Linked DNA regions of Larkinella insperata. The protein of the gene in region 1 interacts with the protein of each later gene in a pairwise test. Links are inferred from orthologs where the notes say so. Each region holds a gene or a part of one and is shown on either strand. Other genes may lie near its edges.

Region 1 (9,433 bases):
GCCGCCCCCGGAGTTTATCTTTACGATCCACCCCGAATACCAGCAATATGGTTTGGCGTTTGGTGAGCACGTTTACAAAAACCTGCCGCCCGATAGCGTCATGAGTCTGGGCGATAACCTGATCTTCTGGTTCTTTAAAACCTACGTTGCGGATCCGGCCCGGTTACCCCATCCTTACGAAATGATTCATTACCCGTATCTGATGGCGGGCTATTTTGCCTTATTTTTCACGGCGCTTAACCTAATTCCGATCGGACAACTGGACGGCGGCCACGTGCTTTACAGCCTGATCGGTCGGCGGGCTTTTCGGAAGGTTGCACCCGTGCTGTTTGTGGCTTTTGCGTTTTACGCCGGTCTGGGGTTCATTAAGCCAACGGATTTCATGGTTCCCAAAGACCGTGATTTCATTAATGAACTGGGCTATCTCGGTTTGTATGTGCTGGGGTTATTTACCAGTTTCCGGAGCATCAGCGAAAACCGGATGACCACGCTGACGCTGGCGCTGAGCGTCGGTGCCGGGCAGTTTCTGGTATCGTTCTTTTTCCCGACGGTGGAAGGCTATCCCGGATTCTTATTATTTGTTCTGATATTGGGGCGGTTTTTGGGGGTTTATCATCCCGAAACCGAAGATGATCAGCCGCTGGGTACCGGACGGGTTATTCTCGGCTGGCTCGCGCTGCTCATCTTTGTGCTCTGTTTCAGTCCGAAACCATTTATATTTTCCTAACCCCGAAGTCGTTCGTCTAACCTGTTTCTGAAGCGTATGTTCAATGCAATCGCCCGGTGGCTTTATAAACTGGCTGGCTGGAAACTCGTTGGACCCGTTCCGACGGTTCCGAAGGCCCTTTGGGTACTGGCTCCGCACACTACCAACTGGGATTTTCCGGTGGGGTTGGGGGGAAGGGCCACGACCGGCGTCCGGATTCAGTATTTAGCGAAGAAAGAACTCTTTACCTGGTACGCCGGTTGGCTTTTCCGGCTTCTGGGGGGCAAGCCGGTCGACCGCAGCCGATCCAACAACCTCGTCGATGCAATGGCCGATGTGCTTAATCAGAACGATTACCTGCACGTCTGCATCCTGCCCGAAGGCACGCGCTCAGACGTGGAGCGACTCAAAACCGGTTTCTACTATATTGCCCTCAAAGCCAAAGTGCCTCTGGTTCTGACGGGGTTTGATTACCCACGCAAGACGATTTTTTTGAGCGAACCCTTGTACGTTACCGGCAATTTTGAAACCGACATGCGTCCCATCTACGAGTTTTTTAGCCAGATCCAGGGCAAGAAAAAAACGTGGCTGAAACGATACGAACAAACGGGCATCATTTCCTGACGGACAAAGTGCCTGTGGCGCAAAGACCTCAGGCGCGTAAGTACTGCACCATCAGCTCGCCCGCCCGGTCGGATGCGCCCGGCCCGCCCACTTTTTCCCGTAGTTCGGCGTAATCGGCCTGCTGACGCGCGTGGTCGGAGCCTCCGGGCAGAATTTTGCCCAGTTCCCGAACGAGGTTTTCCGGCGTCAGCAGGTGCTGCGTCAATTCCTTAACGGCTTCCCGGTCCAGAATCAGATTGACCAGCGAAATGTAAGAAACGGCAATCAGGCGCCGGGCGACTTCAAACGATATCCATGACGTTTTGTAGCAAACCACTTCCGGCGTATTCAGCAGGGCGGTTTCCAGCGTAGCCGTTCCGGAGGTGACCAGGGCGGCATCGGCAACGGCCAGCAGATTGTAGGCGTCGTCGACCACCACGGGTAGATCGGGGCAGGTGGTCATGGCCGTTTTATAGAGCGATTCCGGCAGGTTGCTGACGCCGGAAACAACAAACTGATAGCCCGGAAAATGGCGGACGGTTTCGAGCATGGCCGGCAACATTTGAATTACTTCCTGCCGACGGCTGCCCGGCAGGAGTGCAATGACGGGTTTGTCGCCCAGCCGGTATTGTTGACGAAAAGCCGGGTCGGGCCGGAACGCAGCAATGGCGTCCATCAACGGATTGCCTACGTAATCGACCCGGTAATCAAACGTGTCATAAAACCCGACCTCGAACGGAAAAATCACAAACATGCGATCCACCACGGCTTTTATTTTCAGGGCTCTCTTCTGGTTCCAGGCCCAGACTTTGGGGGAGATGTAGTAGAACACCCGAATGCCGTGTTTTTTCGCAAACCGGGCCATGCGCAGGTTAAAACCCGCGTAGTCGATCAGGATCAGCACATCGGGCCGGGTTTCAAGCAGATCCTTTTGACAGTCGCGCAGGTTTCGCCGGATGGTGCCCAGGTTCTGAATGACCTCCAGAAAGCCCATGAACGCCATTTCGCGGTAATGCCGCACGAGCGTGGCCCCGGCTTCCTCCATCTGCTCTCCTCCCCAGGCCCGAAAGCGGGCGTCGGGGTCGTGCCGCCGGATGGCTTTGATCAGGTTTCCGCCGTGCAGGTCGCCCGAGCGTTCACCGGCAATCAGGTAATACATCATCGTTTATTCCCCGTAGTAGTCTACGTAGTTTTTGGGGGTTTCGTAGAGCCGGATCTGGTGCAGCCGGGCGTCGGAAATCTTGGCGAGGGCGCGTTCCAGGATTTTCCAGATTTGAACGATAAACACCTCGCAACTGGCCATTTTGCCCTGCATGAAGTCGACATCTATGTTCAAATTTTTATGGTCGACTTTATCAATGATTTCTTCTTTTACCAGATCGCCCAGCACTTTGAGGTCGATCACAAAACCCGTGTCCGGATGAGGTTGCCCTTTAACGGTGACAATCAATTCGAAATTGTGGCCGTGGCCGTTTACATTGGCACAGGCGCCAAATACCTCTCTATTCTTTTCGTCCGACCAGGCCGGGTTAAAAAGCCGGTGTGCCGCGTTGAAGTGTTCTTTTCTGCTAACGTATACCATTACATACCACCGCCGGAGCGATGCGTCATTTTCAGCAGGCCACAGACCCGCCCTTATCTGACAACAAAATTACGGCCTTCGGAGCGTTAATAAAAATCCAAATTCAGCGATACCCGACGAAACGGACAAATCCTTTAACGCTGTGATTTAGTGAACGACATAGGGGTTTAATAGTGAAATAATCCAATTTTTTCATTAAATGGTGGATAGGTTGGTGTAGTGAATTATTCTAACTTTACAACCACTTTATACGAAAGATCACACAAAATTAATCTAACCTAAAAGAATCGTTGCTCAATTTCTACTAAATATGATAATTGTTACGGGCGCAACCGGCTTCATTGGGAGCTGTCTGATCTCAAGATTGAATCAGGAAAACTTCAACGCCATCATTGCCGTTGATGATTTTTCACGGGAAGATAAGCTTGCCAACCTGGAAGGAAAACGGATCCTGGAACGGGTCGACCGCGAAGAGTTTTTTAGCTGGCTCGATGACAATTACCACGAAATTGAATTTCTGTTCCACATCGGTGCCCGGACCGACACAACCGAGTTCGACCGGAGCATTTTTGAACACCTGAATGTTGAGTATTCGAAAAAAATCTGGCAGAAGTGCATCGACTATCAGATTCCCCTGGTGTACGCTTCTTCAGCGGCTACCTACGGTTTGGGTGAGTTGGGGTATGATGACAACGAATCGCTGATCCCGCAGTTGAAACCGCTCAATCCGTACGGCGATTCGAAAAACGATTTCGATAAATGGGTACTGGAGCAGGAACGACACCCGTTTTTCTGGGCCGGGCTAAAGTTCTTCAACGTTTACGGTCCGAATGAGTACCACAAAGACCGGATGGCGTCGGTGATCTACCACGCGTTTTGTCAGGTCAGGGTGAAGGGGTCCATGAAGCTGTTCCGGTCACACAACCCTAATTTTGCGGATGGCGAACAGATGCGTGATTTTATTTACGTGAAGGATGTCGTGGACGTTTGCCTGTTTTTGATGCACCACCGCCGGAACTCCGGCATCTACAACCTCGGCAGCGGCAAAGCCCGCACGTTCCTCGATTTAGCCAATAACACGTTTCAGGCGATGGGGGTAACGCCCCAGATCGAATTCGTCGACACACCCGAAGACATTCGCGATAAATACCAGTACTATACGCAGGCTTCCATGAGCAAACTGCGGTCCATCGGCTACACGCAGCCGTTTCAATCGCTGGAAGAAGGCATCGCCGATTACGTGAAAAACTACCTCGTTCCGGGCAACTATCTGTAAGGGATAAAAAGCACGAAGCCCGTTTCTCTGGTAAAGAGAAACGGGCTTCGTGCTTTCCGGGAAAATCCTTACTGCCAGATAATCTCGATTACTTCCTTTTTCAAATCCACCGTCGTGCGCTTCTCGTCGTGGTTTCGGCGCAGAACGAGTGCGCCGTTCTGGACGCGCATGGCCTCCTGCTGAATAACCCTAAAGTCGTCTTTCTTGTGAAAAACTGATACCGAGGCATCAGCATACTCCGCCAGCGGCAACGAGTACGTTTTGCCGGAAGCCTTGATGGAACGGGCCGTGGCGGCCGTCGACTGACCTTTTGCCAGCGCCAGCGCCCGGGAAGCCTGCGGAACACCGTAGCCGATGTAATTATTACCGTAGGGGTACAGGTGCGACGATTTTTCGATAATGCTGATCAACTCCTTGTTTGTCAATTTGGGATTGGCCTGCATCAGACAGGCCGCAAAACCGGTGATGACGGGCGCGGAGAGGGAGGTGCCGTACAACGAGAAGCAGGAAACATTGGGCTTCATGTAGGGCAGAAATTCGGGACCGATGCTGCTGTAGCCGATGCGGTTCCAAACTTTGTGGTTGGTGGCGCCAACGGCCAGAACGCCTTGCGCGTCGGCGGGGGTGGAGATGATGCGCCACGAGCGGTCGTCGCCCTCGTTACCGGCCGACACAATGACCAGAATTCCTTTTTTATCCGCGGCCAGTTGCGCGGCTTTGCTGATGAGGCTCGTATGGCCGTCCATCTGGCTGGGCTGGTAGTTTTCTTTCGGATTGGTAAACCCTTTGGCGTAACCGAGCGAGGTGTTGATAATGCGCACCCCCAGGCTGTCCATCCACTCCATGGCGGCAATCCAGTTGTCTTCTTCACCCCGGAATTCGCGGGCGCCGTGGTCGGTGCGGGCCAGGTAGAAGGTTGCTTCTGTTGCCAGACCGTACTGAATATTTTCGTTTGGATCGTGCCCCGCAATGGCCGCCATCACTTCCGTACCGTGGAAATCGGACAGGGTTTCGAGTGAACCGAAAAAAGCGTCGCGGGCGCGGCCCGGATTGACGTGATCCCGGATGGCTTTAATCCCGTTGCGCTGAAAAATATGCTTCAACGCGCTGGCGGAGTCGGCCCCGAAATAACCGGCATCAATAACGCCGATGGTTACATTTTTGGCCGAGATGCCCGCCCGCCCGAATACATCGGCTTGAATTTGCGACATCACCGGCGCCATCTGGGTTTTGGTAACGTCGTGGTCGATGCTATTAATGACAATATTTCGATCAAGCGGGACCAATTCTTTCACGAACGGTAAGGCTTTAACCTGCTGAATTTGCGCGGGACTCAGTTCCGCCGAGACGGCGTTAAGCCAGCGCGACTGGTGCAGCGGGCGAATGCCCCCATCCGACAAGGCTTGCAGGTAAGCCGGGTTGAGCGGCAGGTCGGTTTCGTCGACGGGCAGGCCCAGCGACTGTCGATTGGCAATGGTGCGGATGGAAAGGGATGGCGGGCTGGTAGACGGCTTGTCCGTCAGCGTAATCCAGTACTTGGATTGGGCGTTCGTGGTACCGGTCCAGCCGACTATTATCCCAAAAAGAAGCAAAACAATTTTTTTCATTGAAACGAAAGCGTCAATTTTAGGCATTAAAGTACAAAATGATGATCAGATTACCGCATGGCTTTTGAAATAGTAACCCTATGAAATATACGTCCATTAGCAACGAATTGTTCATCCGAAACCGCCGGCGACTGGCGGAATTATTAAAGCCTAAATCGCTGGTGGTTCTGCACGCCAACGACATTATGCCGACGAATGCCGACGGCTCGATGGGCTTCCGGCAGAGCAACGACCTCTTCTACCTCTCTGGTGTGGATCAGGAAGAAACCATTCTGGTGCTGTTTCCCGATCACCCGGACGAGCGGTTTCGGGAAGTTTTGTTTCTGCGCGAAACCAACGAACTAATTGAAATCTGGGAAGGCCACAAACTCACCAAAGAGGAAGCCGAACAAACCTCGGGCATTTCCCGGAAAACGGTATTCTGGACCCACGAGTTCGAGCGGGTTTTTATTCAGATGGTGTTTGAAGCCGAGCACATCTACCTGAATACCAACGAACACACCCGCAATTCGTCGGAGGTGGAAACGCGTGATGCCCGCAACATCCGGCAGTTCAGGGAAAAGTATCCGCTCCACCACTATGAGCGGCTGGCTCCGCTGATGCACAACCTGCGCGCCATCAAACAACCCGAAGAAGTGACGCTGCTCAAGGAAGCCGTTCGGATCACGGAAGACGGTTTTCGGCGGCTACTCGGCTTTGTTAAACCCGGGGTTTGGGAGTACGAGATCGAGGCCGAGTTGCTACACGAGTTTGTCCGGCAGCGTTCGCGCGGGTTTGCTTACGAACCCATTATTGCCACAGGTCCCAACGCCTGCGTACTGCACTACCTCCAGAATAACCAGCAATGCCAGGACGGGCAGGTGATTCTGCTGGATGTGGCCGCCGAATACGGCAATTACAACGCCGACCTGACGCGCAGCATACCCGTGAGCGGCCGGTTTACGGACCGGCAGAAAGCCGTCTACCAGGCTGTGCTAAACGTGATGAAGGAAGCCACAAAGATGCTGGTGCCGGGTAACCTCTGGGATGAATACCACAAGGAAGTAGGCAAGGTTATGGAATCGGAGCTGATTGGTCTGGGCCTGCTCGATCGCCACGAAGTGGCCAAGCAAGACCCGGATGCTCCCCTGTACCGGAAGTATTTCATGCACGGGACCTCGCACTTCCTGGGTCTGGACGTTCACGATGTCGGCAACAAATACCGGCGGTTTGAGTCAGGCATGGTTTTTACCTGCGAACCGGGCATCTATATACGCCAGGAGGGCCTGGGCATCCGGCTCGAAAACAACATCCTGATTACGGACGACGGGAACATCGATTTAATGGCTTCCATTCCGGTGGAAATTGAAGAAATCGAGGACCTGATGAATAAATAACGGTGAATTCGTCTTTGTAGAAGGAGAACGGCCTGAACCATAGAGAGGCTGTCTCCTTCTGCAAGGACAAACGCAATGTTACTGCAACGAATTATAAATCCGGCCAATGGCGTGCTCGATTCGCTGCCAGCCTTCTTCGGATTGTAAGTTGAGATCCATGAATTGCTTCTGGCTGGGCGCAATCAACAGCAACATGGCAATTCCCGAGGTCAGAACGGCCGTAACGGTATTAAGGTCCTCATTTTCAGTCTTAAAGAATTTGTCGAGGACTTGTTGGTACGATTCATTCCGGTTGATAACCAGTTGCTGGCTTACCGATGAACTGGGGTTACTGATTTCCCATTTCAGCATCTCCTGGGCAGGGGGGTGGCTCTTCAATTGGCGGAGCAGACCTGTCAGGTAGTCAATGCGGGTTTGACAAGCGTTCGGCGCAGACGCTGTATTCGTTTCCAGGAACTGTTTATTGTATTCTGTCAGAAAATTGCCTTCCGTCAGAAACTGCTGGAGAAGACCGTCCCAGCCGCCAAAATACCGGTAGATAAGTACTTTGTTGACGCCAGCCTTTTCGGCCACTGCATTGATCCCAACCCGGTTGACACCTCGTTCTGAAATTACCTCACCGACGGCCTGAAGTAAGCGTGCCATCGTCTGCGTACGATTCCTTTTCCGTACTTCTGTCATTCGTCTGTTCGTAAACCGTGTTTCGGCGGCAAAGCGCGTTGACGGTTTATTTAGGGTAGTTTGTGTGTAAAGCAGGACAAATTTAGGGATATATTCCCGAAAAAGATGTTAGTAAGGAAGAAACTGTTTACAATAAGTTAAAAAAATGTAGAAAACGGTAACATATGAAACCTTGCTAATTGTGCTGTTTTGCTGTCTTGTAAATAGAAATGGTCGTTTCAGCACTCCGGTAACTCTGGAAATGCCAAAACGACCAATCCGTGATGTGTCGTAAAAAATTATCGTTCGGGAAAAAGAGAGAGCTGTCTGGCCAGGTCCTTGATGGTTTCACGCAGCTGGAGCCGGGTTAAGGTTACATCCATCTGCAACGGAAAGTCAGGGTACGTATGCCAGGTCGGCGTCAGCGAATGATCGAGTTGAATCTGGAGATGATAATTCCCGTTGGGCAGGGAAGATCCTTCCATATTCAGCCCCGGTTCGGCAAAAGAAACCGTAACGTGGTTGCTGGCACGATCCCAGAGCTGTTTCAGGTTGTTAATCAGCCGCCGGATTTCATACGTTTGCAGGGGGGCCGATCGTTTGCAGCATTCCTGATGCCGTTCGGTCGATAGCTCGCAGAGCAGGCTGTTGCGTTCACGCCAGTTGGTGGCTTTGATGCCGTACCCTTTGATGAGGAGTTCGAATGAACCGGTTTTGCTAGTAAGTTTCATAACGTCGCGGGGAGGGTTGAATTGAGTGATAACGGCTTGCCTATTAGTCAAATATAGTATTTAACATACAGAAGTCCTAGTTGTTGAAAGGAATCTTTTTGAATGACCCGCTCAGAATCTTTTTTTTGTTTTCTAGCGACTAGGCGATGGGTCTGTCTATCTTTGCGCGAATTTGTTTAACCCATCTTGCCATTATTCAGTTGTGTTATCAGATTGATGAATGGCAACCTTAAATCGCGAAAATTACGCAATGGCTAAAGTGCTCATTATTGGTGCCGGTGGAGTCGGCAGTGTCGTAGCGCACAAATGCGCGATGAATGCGGACGTCTTTACGGAGATTATGCTGGCCAGTCGGACGGTGTCCAAATGCGAAAAAATTGCCGCCGAAATCCGGGAAATGCACGGGGTGGCAATCAAAACGGCGCAGGTCGATGCCGATATTGTGGCCGAACTGGTGATCCTGATCAAGCAATTCAAACCCGAGCTGGTGATCAACGTTGCCCTGCCGTACCAGGATTTGACCATCATGGAGGCTTGTCTGGAAACCAAAGTTCATTACCTCGACACGGCCAACTACGAGCCCAAAGATGTGGCCAAATTTGAGTATAGCTGGCAATGGGCGTACCAGGAACGGTTTAAGCAGGCCGGTCTGATGGCGCTGCTCGGTTGTGGTTTCGATCCCGGCGCTACGCAGGTCTTTACGGCCTACGCGGCTAAGCATCATTTTGACGAGATGCATTACCTGGACATCGTCGACTGCAACGCTGGAAACCACGGCAAGGCCTTTGCTACCAACTTCAACCCCGAAATCAACATCCGGGAGATTACCCAGCCCGGACGGTATTGGGAAAACGGCGAATGGATCGAGATCGAACCCATGTCGATTCACAAA
Region 2 (9,564 bases), 740 kb from region 1 along the record:
TGCTGCTTTTTACGGGTTTTGCCGCCCTTATTTTCGTCAACGCCTACACGCTCTACACCCCGGAGGTAGCCAGCAAACACAGCCGGTTGATGGCCGACACCTACAACTGGCGCCAACACCAGACTGAACTAAACAATTACAGCACCATTGAAAGCAGTCTGCCCTTTTTGATTCCGGCCTACCGGCAGGGCTACTGGCAAGTGCCCGACCTGTTCAATGGCTTGGGCGAATTGTTGCAAACCACCGTACAGCAGAAGGATTTCAAACCGTACCGTCTTCAAACGCAGCGGTTTTTGCACGAAGGGAACGGTCCCCCGCAGTTTTCGGTGACCGTTCATTCCTTACCACTGGCCCGTCAGCACCTGCACGACAATCTGTTTGTGGTTTTGCACAGTGAGGCCCGTCAAAAGACGTATCTGGCGGGCACGCTGCCCAAGTTTGCCGGCTGGCGACGGTTCTTGACGCAGGGGACCTATTTCGACGCCAGTCTGTCGACCGTTTTGCCAATAGAGGCCGTCCAACCGGGCGAATACCGGCTGGGCTGCCTGCTGAAAAAAGCCGATGGTCAACTCGAACTGGTGATGATGCAACAGACCGTATCGTTTTAAGCCCGTCAGGATTGGATCAGGCGAGTCAGCAATTTACGCAGTTTGCCAACGGCTCCTTCATCGCCAACCACCGCCGTTCCAATTTCGTACCACTCCGGCGTCCCCAGGTTTAGGTACCGACCGGGTTTGCGGGGCGGTGCCGTCAGGGCTTCTTCGCTGTTGTAATCAACGCCGTAGAAAACTTCCATCATCGCATTCAACTCCTTCCAGGGCAGGGTTGTGGAGCGGTTCTGGTTGTTGCGCCGGATTTCCAGCCGGGTCTCCCGCTGACCGAACGAAGCCGTCAGCCGGGCTTCGACGCGCCCTCCATTCTCGATCTCGACGTACGTTGCCTCAAACGGCTTTTCCTTGCCGGAAATTTCGAACACCGCCTGAATCAATTCCTGGCTGAGAAATTGCCATTCGGTCCGCTGAACGGGCGCACCCGACCGGCTGCCCTGCGGTTTCTGCTCGATCGTTACCAGAAAATACTCCTGATTATCCGTCAGTTTTTCCTCGTCGAACGCTTTCAATTGGGTTTTCCGGACGAGATCCCCCACGGGTTGCACCCAAACCGCCGGTAGCTGCCCCGACCACTGGTAATCATCGTTGGGCGTAAAACCTTCTGCCACAATTTCGTCTTCTTCCAATTCATCGCGATCCGTGTACGTCATCGTCAGCTCGACGGTGAGCCGTTTATCCGCTGAAGCGCGAAGAATAATCGTAAAAAAATGGGCATACGGCGGAGGCACCACCATCGCGGTCTGGTACCGAATTTCCAGTTTATCGAAAGTTGAATCAGCCATTCCAGGTAAAATGTTTAGCGGCTTTGCTTACCCGCTCCGCAAAAGTAGCACGGATTCCGTTACCCGCTCCGCATCCGGCTTTGAGGAGTAAAATATACCCTACGGGACCAGTCTGGAGCAACTAACGGGTACCGGCTCATTCCGACGTTGACCGGCGACTAAAGTTGTATTTATGTGTCTAAAAACTCAACCGGGTGCGTGTTGCCGCTGGCAGCGGGCGACTTCACGTATTCAAGAATATCCGCGGGCTGGCAGTCAAGCGCTTCACAAATCCTCTCGAGAGTGGAAAACCGGATGGCTTTGGCTTTGCCGGTTTTAAGAATTGACAGGTTCGACAACGTGATGTCCACCTGTTCAGCCAGTTCGGATAATGACATTTTCCGGCGCGCCATCATGACATCCAGGTTTACAATAATCGGCATGGGTTAAACGGTTAACGCGTTTTCTTCCTGAAATACGATACCCCGCTGGTAAATCACAGCAATGGCGTAAACAATCAACCCCGTAATTAGCCCATTGCCCAACTCCGTGATCAGGTCAAAACTGGGGCTGGAGAGGTGTCGGTGCACCAACCTACCAAACACCAGATAATGAATCAGTCTGATTAAATCGGAAGCCGCAAACAGAATGGACAACACAACCAGGCGCCTGAAAATAGACTTTTTGAACGGGTCAACTACGTTCGCTTCCCCAAAGATCCGCCGGAATTGCCACAGAATCGTCATAACAAGCAGCAGGTTCAGCATATTCATACCAAAAAAGTAATACCCTAAGTCCGAATTCGGCTTAAACTCCAGCCGGTACCGATTCGAAATGGCCGATAGCTGAGCCAGTCCATCTTCCGAATAATGCCTCTTCGGCTTTTCATCTGCTTCATCAGATACCATCACCTCTTGGGTAAACTGCGCCTTCATCTGCCCGGTATTGCCTTCATAAAAAGAGAGGGCACCAACGCAAAAAACGGCGATGGTAATCAATACCATTAAATAAAACAGGATGCTCGTCGCGATTCTGAGAAAGGAGAAAACGAATTGTGGCTTCATGGGATTTAGCAGTTAGTCTGAACCAAACCTAAGCAAATCCTCCTTACTAAACAACAATTTTTTATCGGTAATCAATAAACATTTGTTGTTCCTCAAAAATATTAAATAGCTATTTTTGTCAAATGAAATTCGATCTGTTCACATTTTCTCCGGAAAGCAGGTGGCAGCAATTCTTTTTTTGTCAATTTTCCCGGTTGGTGTCTCCTGAAAAACCGGAAGTGCCAGAACTTTCCTGGGCACAGCATACGGCCCTATTTTCTGGCGAACGGTGTTTTTTACAGCGTCAATACGGCTCTCCGGCCATCCGTTCTCATCCTCCACAAACAAAACAACTTGCTGGCCCAGCCGCCCGCCCGGTACACCATAGATGAAAAACCGGGTCTGAAGGTGCTCCCGTGCCAGCACCCCGGCAATGACCTCTTCCACCCGTTCCGGCTGAATCTTGACGCCCCCGCTGTTGATGATCGAATCAGCCCGACCGAGCAGCCGAAAGTGGCGCGGATCGATCAACTCCACCACATCATTGGTTTGAACCGTTTGAAAATCGGTGGCGGCTGCGTTGATGTTCAGGCAACCCCGGTTATCCACGCCAATCTCAACCCCGTTTAGCGCCCGAAAAACGTCGGTCTGGCCCGGACCGTTGATCCGGCGGACGGCAATGTGGGAGACGGTTTCGGTCATTCCGTACGTACTGAACACGGGCGCTTCGATGGCCTGCACCCGGCTGGCCAGCGCCTGATCCACGGCGGCCCCGCCCACCAGAATGGCTTTCATCCGGTTCAGGACCGGCAGTGAACGTTCGGCCTGATCGAGCAGGGTGTGCATCTGCAACGGGACAAAAGCCGCAAAATCCAACGCATCCAAACTGGCATCGAACCCCTGAAACGGATTGGATGCGGGTTCTACCACGGTTAAATCCAGCCCGAGTTCCAGCCCCCGCACGAGCATCATCACCCCGGCAATGTAATCGATGTTAAGGCAAGCCAGCGCCCGGTCACCCGCCCGAAGTCCAAACGTTTGTCCCGTCAGGTGGGCGCTGGCCCTCATCTGGCTACGGCTTAAAATGATGGGTTTGGGCGCACCGGTCGAACCGGAGGTGTGCAGGGTGAAAAAGGATTGTCCCGAAAGCCAGGCCCGGCAAAAGTGGACGGCTTTGGCTTCGTAGTCAGTCTGGGGTTCGGGTAAATAACCAGGGGCGATTCGCATGAGTTGTACAGGATGAATCGCAAAAATACGCTACTTTTGCCCCGATTTGTTGTAGTTACCCGAAGCGATTGAATCCGACGAGGTTGAAGCAGAAAACAGCTTTTTGATTCGCGGGGTTATTATGATTCAGACGGGGTTTTCGGCGCCAAACGGCCACTCCCCGGGCGAGTACAACAGGCGTAAAACCGACCACACAGGAGCATGAATGAAGAATTTGAAAATCCGATATCGGTTGACAAAGTAACCGACCGGCCCGGCCTGCTCGAATACGCGCACTCCGTCGGCAGTGCCATCATCAAGCCCGAAGACAAGGGTAAAATGAAAGGCCGCGCCGTGACGGCCATGCGGGAACAAACCGATCTGCAACTCTCACAGTTATACCGGCAAATGCAGTTGCTGGCCGAGCAAGCCACCGCCATCCGCAACCGGGTGGAAGTATCGGAACGGATTTATAACGCGCAGATGGGCTTTGAGCCGATTGTTGGCCACACCTATTATTTCTACGAGAAAAAAGACGGTACCGATGTGCTGTCAATGATTGCCCCCCACGAATGGGGTCGCGTTAATCCGTTCCGACGCTGCGTCGCCACCGTACGCATGATGGCCGACCACACCTGGGACGTTGCCTATCACGACAGTGACTATTCGGAAGAATAAACGGCGGGATTGAGACTTTATCTAGCCAACCGATTGATGCCGAGCTCACACGGCTTTAACCAATTCAACCATCCAACGACTTGAACCATTAAATTTCATACGCACATGCAGAGTAAGTATCCCTGGGAAACCATTAAAGAATACCGCGAGATTTTGTTTCAGTATTACGAGGGCGTTGCCAAAATCAGCATCAACCGGCCCGAAAAACACAATGCATTCACGCCTTTGACGGTCAAAGAGATGAGCGAAGCCATGGAACTGGCCCGGCAGGACGAGCGCGTGGGTGTGGTTATCCTGACCGGCGAAGGAGGCAAGGCGTTCTGCAGCGGGGGTGACCAGTCGGTGCGGGGACACGGTGGCTACGTGGGTGAAGATAGCGTACCGCGCCTGAACGTGCTCGACCTCCAGATGCAGATCCGGCGTATTCCGAAGCCCGTCGTGGCCATGGTGGCGGGTTGGGCCATCGGCGGAGGCCACGTCCTGCACGTCATCTGCGACCTGACCATTGCCGCCGAAAACGCCCGCTTCGGACAAACCGGCCCGAAAGTCGGAAGTTTTGACGGGGGTTTTGGTGCTTCGTACCTGGCCCGGATCGTTGGGCAGAAAAAAGCCCGTGAAATCTGGTACCTATGCGACCAGTACGACGCCCAGGAGGCCCTGGACATGGGACTGGTTAACAAAGTAGTGCCGCTGGAGCAACTGGAAGAAACCACGCTGGAATGGTGCCGCAAAATGCTGGAGAAGAGCCCGATTGCACTCCGGATGCTGAAAGCCGCCTTCAACGCCGAACTGGACGGCCAGGCGGGAATCCAGCAACTGGCGGGCGATGCTACCTTACTATATTATTTATCCGATGAAGCGAAAGAGGGTAAAAATGCGTTTCTTGAAAAACGTAAACCCGATTTCGGTCAGTTCCCTAAATTTCCTTAAACCGTAACTATGATTGATCTGCACATTGAATCGCAGTCGAGCGTTCCCAAATACCGTCAGATCGTTAACGCGGTGATCAACGGCATTGAAATTGGTACTTTGAAAAGAGACCAGCAATTACCGTCGATTAACGAGCTGAGTGAAGAATATTACCTGGCCCGCGATACGGTCGAGAAAGCCTATAATTACCTCAAAAAGGAAGGCATTATTCAGGCCGTGCAGGGCAAAGGATTTTTTATTCGGCGCGACGGCCCCGGGCAATTGCGCGTGTTGCTGCTGATCAACAAATTCAGCGCTTACAAAAAAATTATCTATTACGCGATGGTGAACGCGCTGGGTCCCAATGCCGTAGTCGATCTGCGCATTCACCACCACAGCGCCCAACGGTTTAAAAAGTTATTGGAAGAAAACCTGGGGCAATACCATTATTACGTGGTGATGCCCCACTTCTACGAGGAAACGGAGCAGGTGAACGTCGTGAAGCTGCTTGAACAGATTCCGGCCAACGAACTGATTATTCTCGACCGCGAAGTTCCGGAGCTAAAAGGCGAATACTCCGTGGTTTACCAGCAATTTGACCGCGACATTTATGAAGCGCTGGAATCGGGACTAGATGTCCTGGAAAAGTACCAGAAAATAACGCTGGTTTTCCCGAAGGAAGTGTATTACCCACGGGATATTGTGCGCGGGTTCCGCAATTTCTGTGTTCACTACCAGAAAGAATTTGAACTGCTCGACACGCTGATGGGCCGCGAACTTCAGCCCGGCACAGCGTATATTGTGCTGGAAGACGGCGATCTGGTTGAACTGGTCCGGCAGGCTAAACAGCGCGGCTGGCAACTGGGCCAGGACATTGGCGTGCTGGCCTTTAACGAAACGCCCCTGAAAGAAGTTCTGGCCGATGGCATTGCCGTGATTTCAACGGATCACGAAAAAATGGGTGAAACTGCCGCCCGGTTGATTCAGGAGAAACGGCACGAAAAGGTTAAAAACCCGTTTCAGTTGATCCGGCGGGCATCGCTGTAAGCCATCGTTGGCGGTACGGTTTCTTTCAACCGCGCCACCCGAATGCCCGAAAACTGCGGGTTTCTTTTGATGTACTCGGCCAGCGGCTGCTCCGAAATGGCCACTTCGCCGTATTGTGACGAAGCGTGCAACAGGTGCGCCCGGCGCGTACCGTCCTCGTCCGTTTGCCAGACCACCATGCCGACGTGTTTCATGTCCAGGCCGGGCCGGGCCGCCATCATCATAACAATATCGCCTTCTTGGAGGCAATTTTCAATGGTCCGAATCTGCCCTCTGGGAATAAACCAGTACCGCTGCTGGCTTATCGCCAGTTCGACCTGCGCGATTTGCTTCCGGATTGCCGGTTTTGCAAGCTGCGGGTATTTGTAGGTATATTGGGTCATGTAGGAGATCGGTTTCTTCACCCGGATTCCGCCAATCTGACCGGTTACATCTTCAACAATGCCTTTCTGCTCATTATCCAACAGCCATTCCGAGAAATAATGCAGGCGGCTGGCAAACCCATCGATCTGGCCGTTGCGGTACCGGATGCGCGTCAGATTCTCCCGGAAAAGCCGGTCAAACTGGGCGGTATCTTTTTCATTCGTTAGCTGATGCCGCGACAGGGCCAGCGCCAGGGTGGTTTCCAGAAACGTGGTGCAGTCGAACGCCCGAAAATCGACTACGAGCTGTTCGGTCTCGTTCTCGTCAAGCGTGTTGCCCGCATAGGGCCGACCCTGGAATGACTTGCTGATGGCCACGGCGGTTTCGGCCGGGGTTGGTGCGGGCGCTACCTTTACCTGACGGAGCGAAAAATCGGTAATCGAACGCTGGGCAAATGTATGGGTAAATGGTATGACAGCAACCAGACAGGTAAACAGTTTCTTCATTCAGCTACGGTGGTTAAGAAGGCCGTAAGATTAACCGTGAAAATACGAAAAAACGTCAAAGCCTGCAATTTTCTCCTATGTTACGACCCAGAAAGCCAGTTCAAGTCACATCCGAACGGAAGCTTTTCCTTGCTGCCCGCTGCCGGACCGGTACCAAATCAAATAAGCTGGCTCGTTGCCCTCCGGTTTTCCGTCGACACCCCGTTTGCTGCTGAAATTCACCGGCTCTTATTTGATCTCCAGCACAAGCACGCTCAGTGGTGGCAACTCCACCGGCACTCCGGCATTGGCAGCTGCTTTCAACTTGGTCTTGGTCCGGAAAATATCCGTGAAGGAATAGTTTTTTGTGCCGTCCAACTTCATGGTTTTCCAGGCTTCGATGGGAATGCGGACCGTCGTTTTTGCCGGTTTCTCTTTGTCAAAATTACAGACGATCAAGAGCTTTTGCTTGTCCGAATGCCGCAGGTAGCTATATAACCGCTGCGGATTGTAGCCCGCACTCTGGCCGTTGTTATTAACGTATTGAAGGTCGTAAAAAGCCCCGGTCCGGATGGCGTGACTGCCGTTAACCAACTGGTTGAGCTGCTGGTAGAATTTGCGCAGCTCCTTCTGGTTGTCGGTCAGTTTGCCGCCGTTGAACAGGCCGGGTTTGCCTTCGCTGCCGTTGGTCCAGGCCTGGTATTCCGGAATGCCCCAATAATCGAAAATGGTTGTGCGGCCGTCTTCGCCCTGAAAACCCTCGGCCTGCGTCGGGTTCACGCCCAACTCCTGCCCGAAATAAATCATCATCGGGCCGGTATGCAGCGTGGCCGACAGGGTCATGGCCGGAACCGCCGTCCACGGATCGTGGGCGAAAAAGCGGGACGCAATGCGCTGTTCATCGTGGTTTTCCAGAAACCGCAGCATGTGGTTTGCGTAGTCGCCCGATTCCTGCTGCCACACACGGGTGATGTTCTCCGTTGTGCCCTTGCCCTCCATGAGTTCCCGAACCGCATCGTACAGCCCGACTTTGTCGTAGAGGTAATCGAACTTGCCGGTAAAAATATAGTTGCGGTATTGCTGCGGATTGTAAATTTCGGCGATAAAAATGATGCCCGGCCTGGCGGCTTTTACCTGCGGAATGGCCCAGCCCCAGAATTCGACCGGCACCATCTCGGCCATGTCGCACCGAAAACCATCGACACCCTTTCCGGCCCAGAACAACAGAATGTCCCGCATTTTGGTCCAGGTCGACGGCACGGGCTCGAAGTGGGCCTGGCGGTTGTTGAGGTAATCGACGCCGTAGTTGAGCTTGGTGGTTTCAAACCAGTCGTTGATGCCCGGTTGGGCACTAAATACGTCGTTACCGGTCGCTTTGGCCGGGTTCTCCCCGTAGGGCGCATCCGGCGTTTCGGGCGTAACGACACCCGCCGGAACCTGAAACGGTTGACCGGGCAGGTAGTAAAAATTATTCTGCGGATCGAACGCTTTGCCCGCATCGTCTCCCTCGCCCAGATCCTGAACCCCCGCGGGTTTGGCATCCGAATAGTACTGCCGGGCCACGTGGTTGGGCACGAAATCAATAATAACCTTCAGATCGTTGGCGTGCGAACGCTTCAGCAAATCTTCAAACTCCTGCATCCGGTTCTTAACGTCAACGGCCAGATCGGGATTGACATCGTAGTAATCCTTGATGGCGTACGGCGAACCGGCCCGCCCTTTCACCACCGCCGGATGGTCTTTCCGAATCCCGAAAGCCGAGTAGTCGGTCATCAGCGCGTGTTCAACAATGCCGGTGTACCACACGTGCGAGACGCCAAACTTTTTCAGTTCCTGCAGGGCTTTGGCCGTGATGTCGTTGAACTTCCCAACACCGTTTTCATCCCGACTGCCCCAGGGCTTGTTGGTCGTGTTCTGGTTGCCGAAAAGACGCGTGAAAATTTGGTAGATAACGAGTTTGTCTGATTTCTCTTCTTGCGGTTCGGAGGTATCCATGCGAAACAGAATGGGTTCATGAGCCAGGCCCGCAACGGTTTGCAGCAGGCCCGTGGCAACCAGCGCGGAGGTAAACGTCCGTCGGTTGATGGTTAACGATTGGTCGACCGGTTTACGGGTCTTCATGGTCAAGATACAAATTTGTGCCTAGCTCCCAGACCCGTCTGGTCGGATTCGGTTGCAAATTCGAAAACTACTGGCAAAATGAAAAGAATTCCTTTATTTTGACATATTGTTGGCCTAATTGCCAACACCTGCTAACCGTATGAATCGTTTTTTTATCGCCCTTTTTTTCCTTACTCTGCTAGCCATTGCTGGCTCCCGCGCCCAAACCGCATCCATTCAGCGCATCGATCCGACCAATTGGTGGGTGGGCATGAAAAACCAAAATCTACAACTGATGGTCTACGGCCCCCAAGCCGGGGCCATGACGTACACCATCAACTATCCGGGCGTCAAACTGATT

What was found.
Region 2: the proteins of rfaD (region 1) and menB interact in binary tests that used the Escherichia coli proteins (3 or more experiments, as listed by UniProt). The link is inferred for Larkinella insperata from one-to-one orthologs.

Annotation. Positions count from the first base shown.
Region 1 is NZ_CP110973.1:6,100,843-6,110,275, reverse strand. Bases 2,434-5,184 are described here. They hold rfaD (ADP-glyceromanno-heptose 6-epimerase), read left to right. Parts: upstream 2,434-3,201; coding sequence 3,202-4,167; downstream 4,168-5,184. Other genes in these bases: OQ371_RS24610 (S8 family serine peptidase), read right to left, coding at 4,236-5,184; OQ371_RS24620 (6-pyruvoyl trahydropterin synthase family protein), read right to left, coding at 2,475-2,891; lpxB (lipid-A-disaccharide synthase), read right to left, coding at 2,434-2,471. Outside these bases: OQ371_RS24635 (site-2 protease family protein), read left to right, coding at 1-727; OQ371_RS24630 (1-acyl-sn-glycerol-3-phosphate acyltransferase), read left to right, coding at 764-1,330; more of lpxB, read right to left, coding at 1,359-2,433; more of OQ371_RS24610, read right to left, coding at 5,185-5,774; OQ371_RS24605 (aminopeptidase P family protein), read left to right, coding at 5,855-7,150; OQ371_RS24600 (TetR/AcrR family transcriptional regulator), read right to left, coding at 7,229-7,795; OQ371_RS24595 (WapI family immunity protein), read right to left, coding at 8,110-8,541; OQ371_RS24590 (saccharopine dehydrogenase family protein), read left to right, coding at 8,762-9,433. UniProt on the Escherichia coli protein: Catalyzes the interconversion between ADP-D-glycero-beta-D-manno-heptose and ADP-L-glycero-beta-D-manno-heptose via an epimerization at carbon 6 of the heptose.
Region 2 is NZ_CP110973.1:5,364,308-5,373,871, forward strand. The notes cover bases 3,435-6,316. They hold menB (1,4-dihydroxy-2-naphthoyl-CoA synthase), read left to right. Parts: upstream 3,435-4,404; coding sequence 4,405-5,229; downstream 5,230-6,316. Other genes in these bases: OQ371_RS21625 (AMP-binding protein), read right to left, coding at 3,435-3,642; OQ371_RS21630 (DUF2452 domain-containing protein), read left to right, coding at 3,844-4,299; OQ371_RS21640 (GntR family transcriptional regulator), read left to right, coding at 5,239-6,255; OQ371_RS21645 (N-acetylmuramoyl-L-alanine amidase-like domain-containing protein), read right to left, coding at 6,228-6,316. Outside these bases: OQ371_RS21605 (hypothetical protein), read left to right, coding at 1-608; OQ371_RS21610 (hypothetical protein), read right to left, coding at 614-1,393; OQ371_RS21615 (helix-turn-helix domain-containing protein), read right to left, coding at 1,564-1,815; OQ371_RS21620 (DUF2975 domain-containing protein), read right to left, coding at 1,819-2,436; more of OQ371_RS21625, read right to left, coding at 2,575-3,434; more of OQ371_RS21645, read right to left, coding at 6,317-7,124; OQ371_RS21650 (alpha-amylase family glycosyl hydrolase), read right to left, coding at 7,353-9,098; OQ371_RS21655 (glycoside hydrolase family 13 protein), read left to right, coding at 9,364-9,564. UniProt on the Escherichia coli protein: Converts o-succinylbenzoyl-CoA (OSB-CoA) to 1,4-dihydroxy-2-naphthoyl-CoA (DHNA-CoA).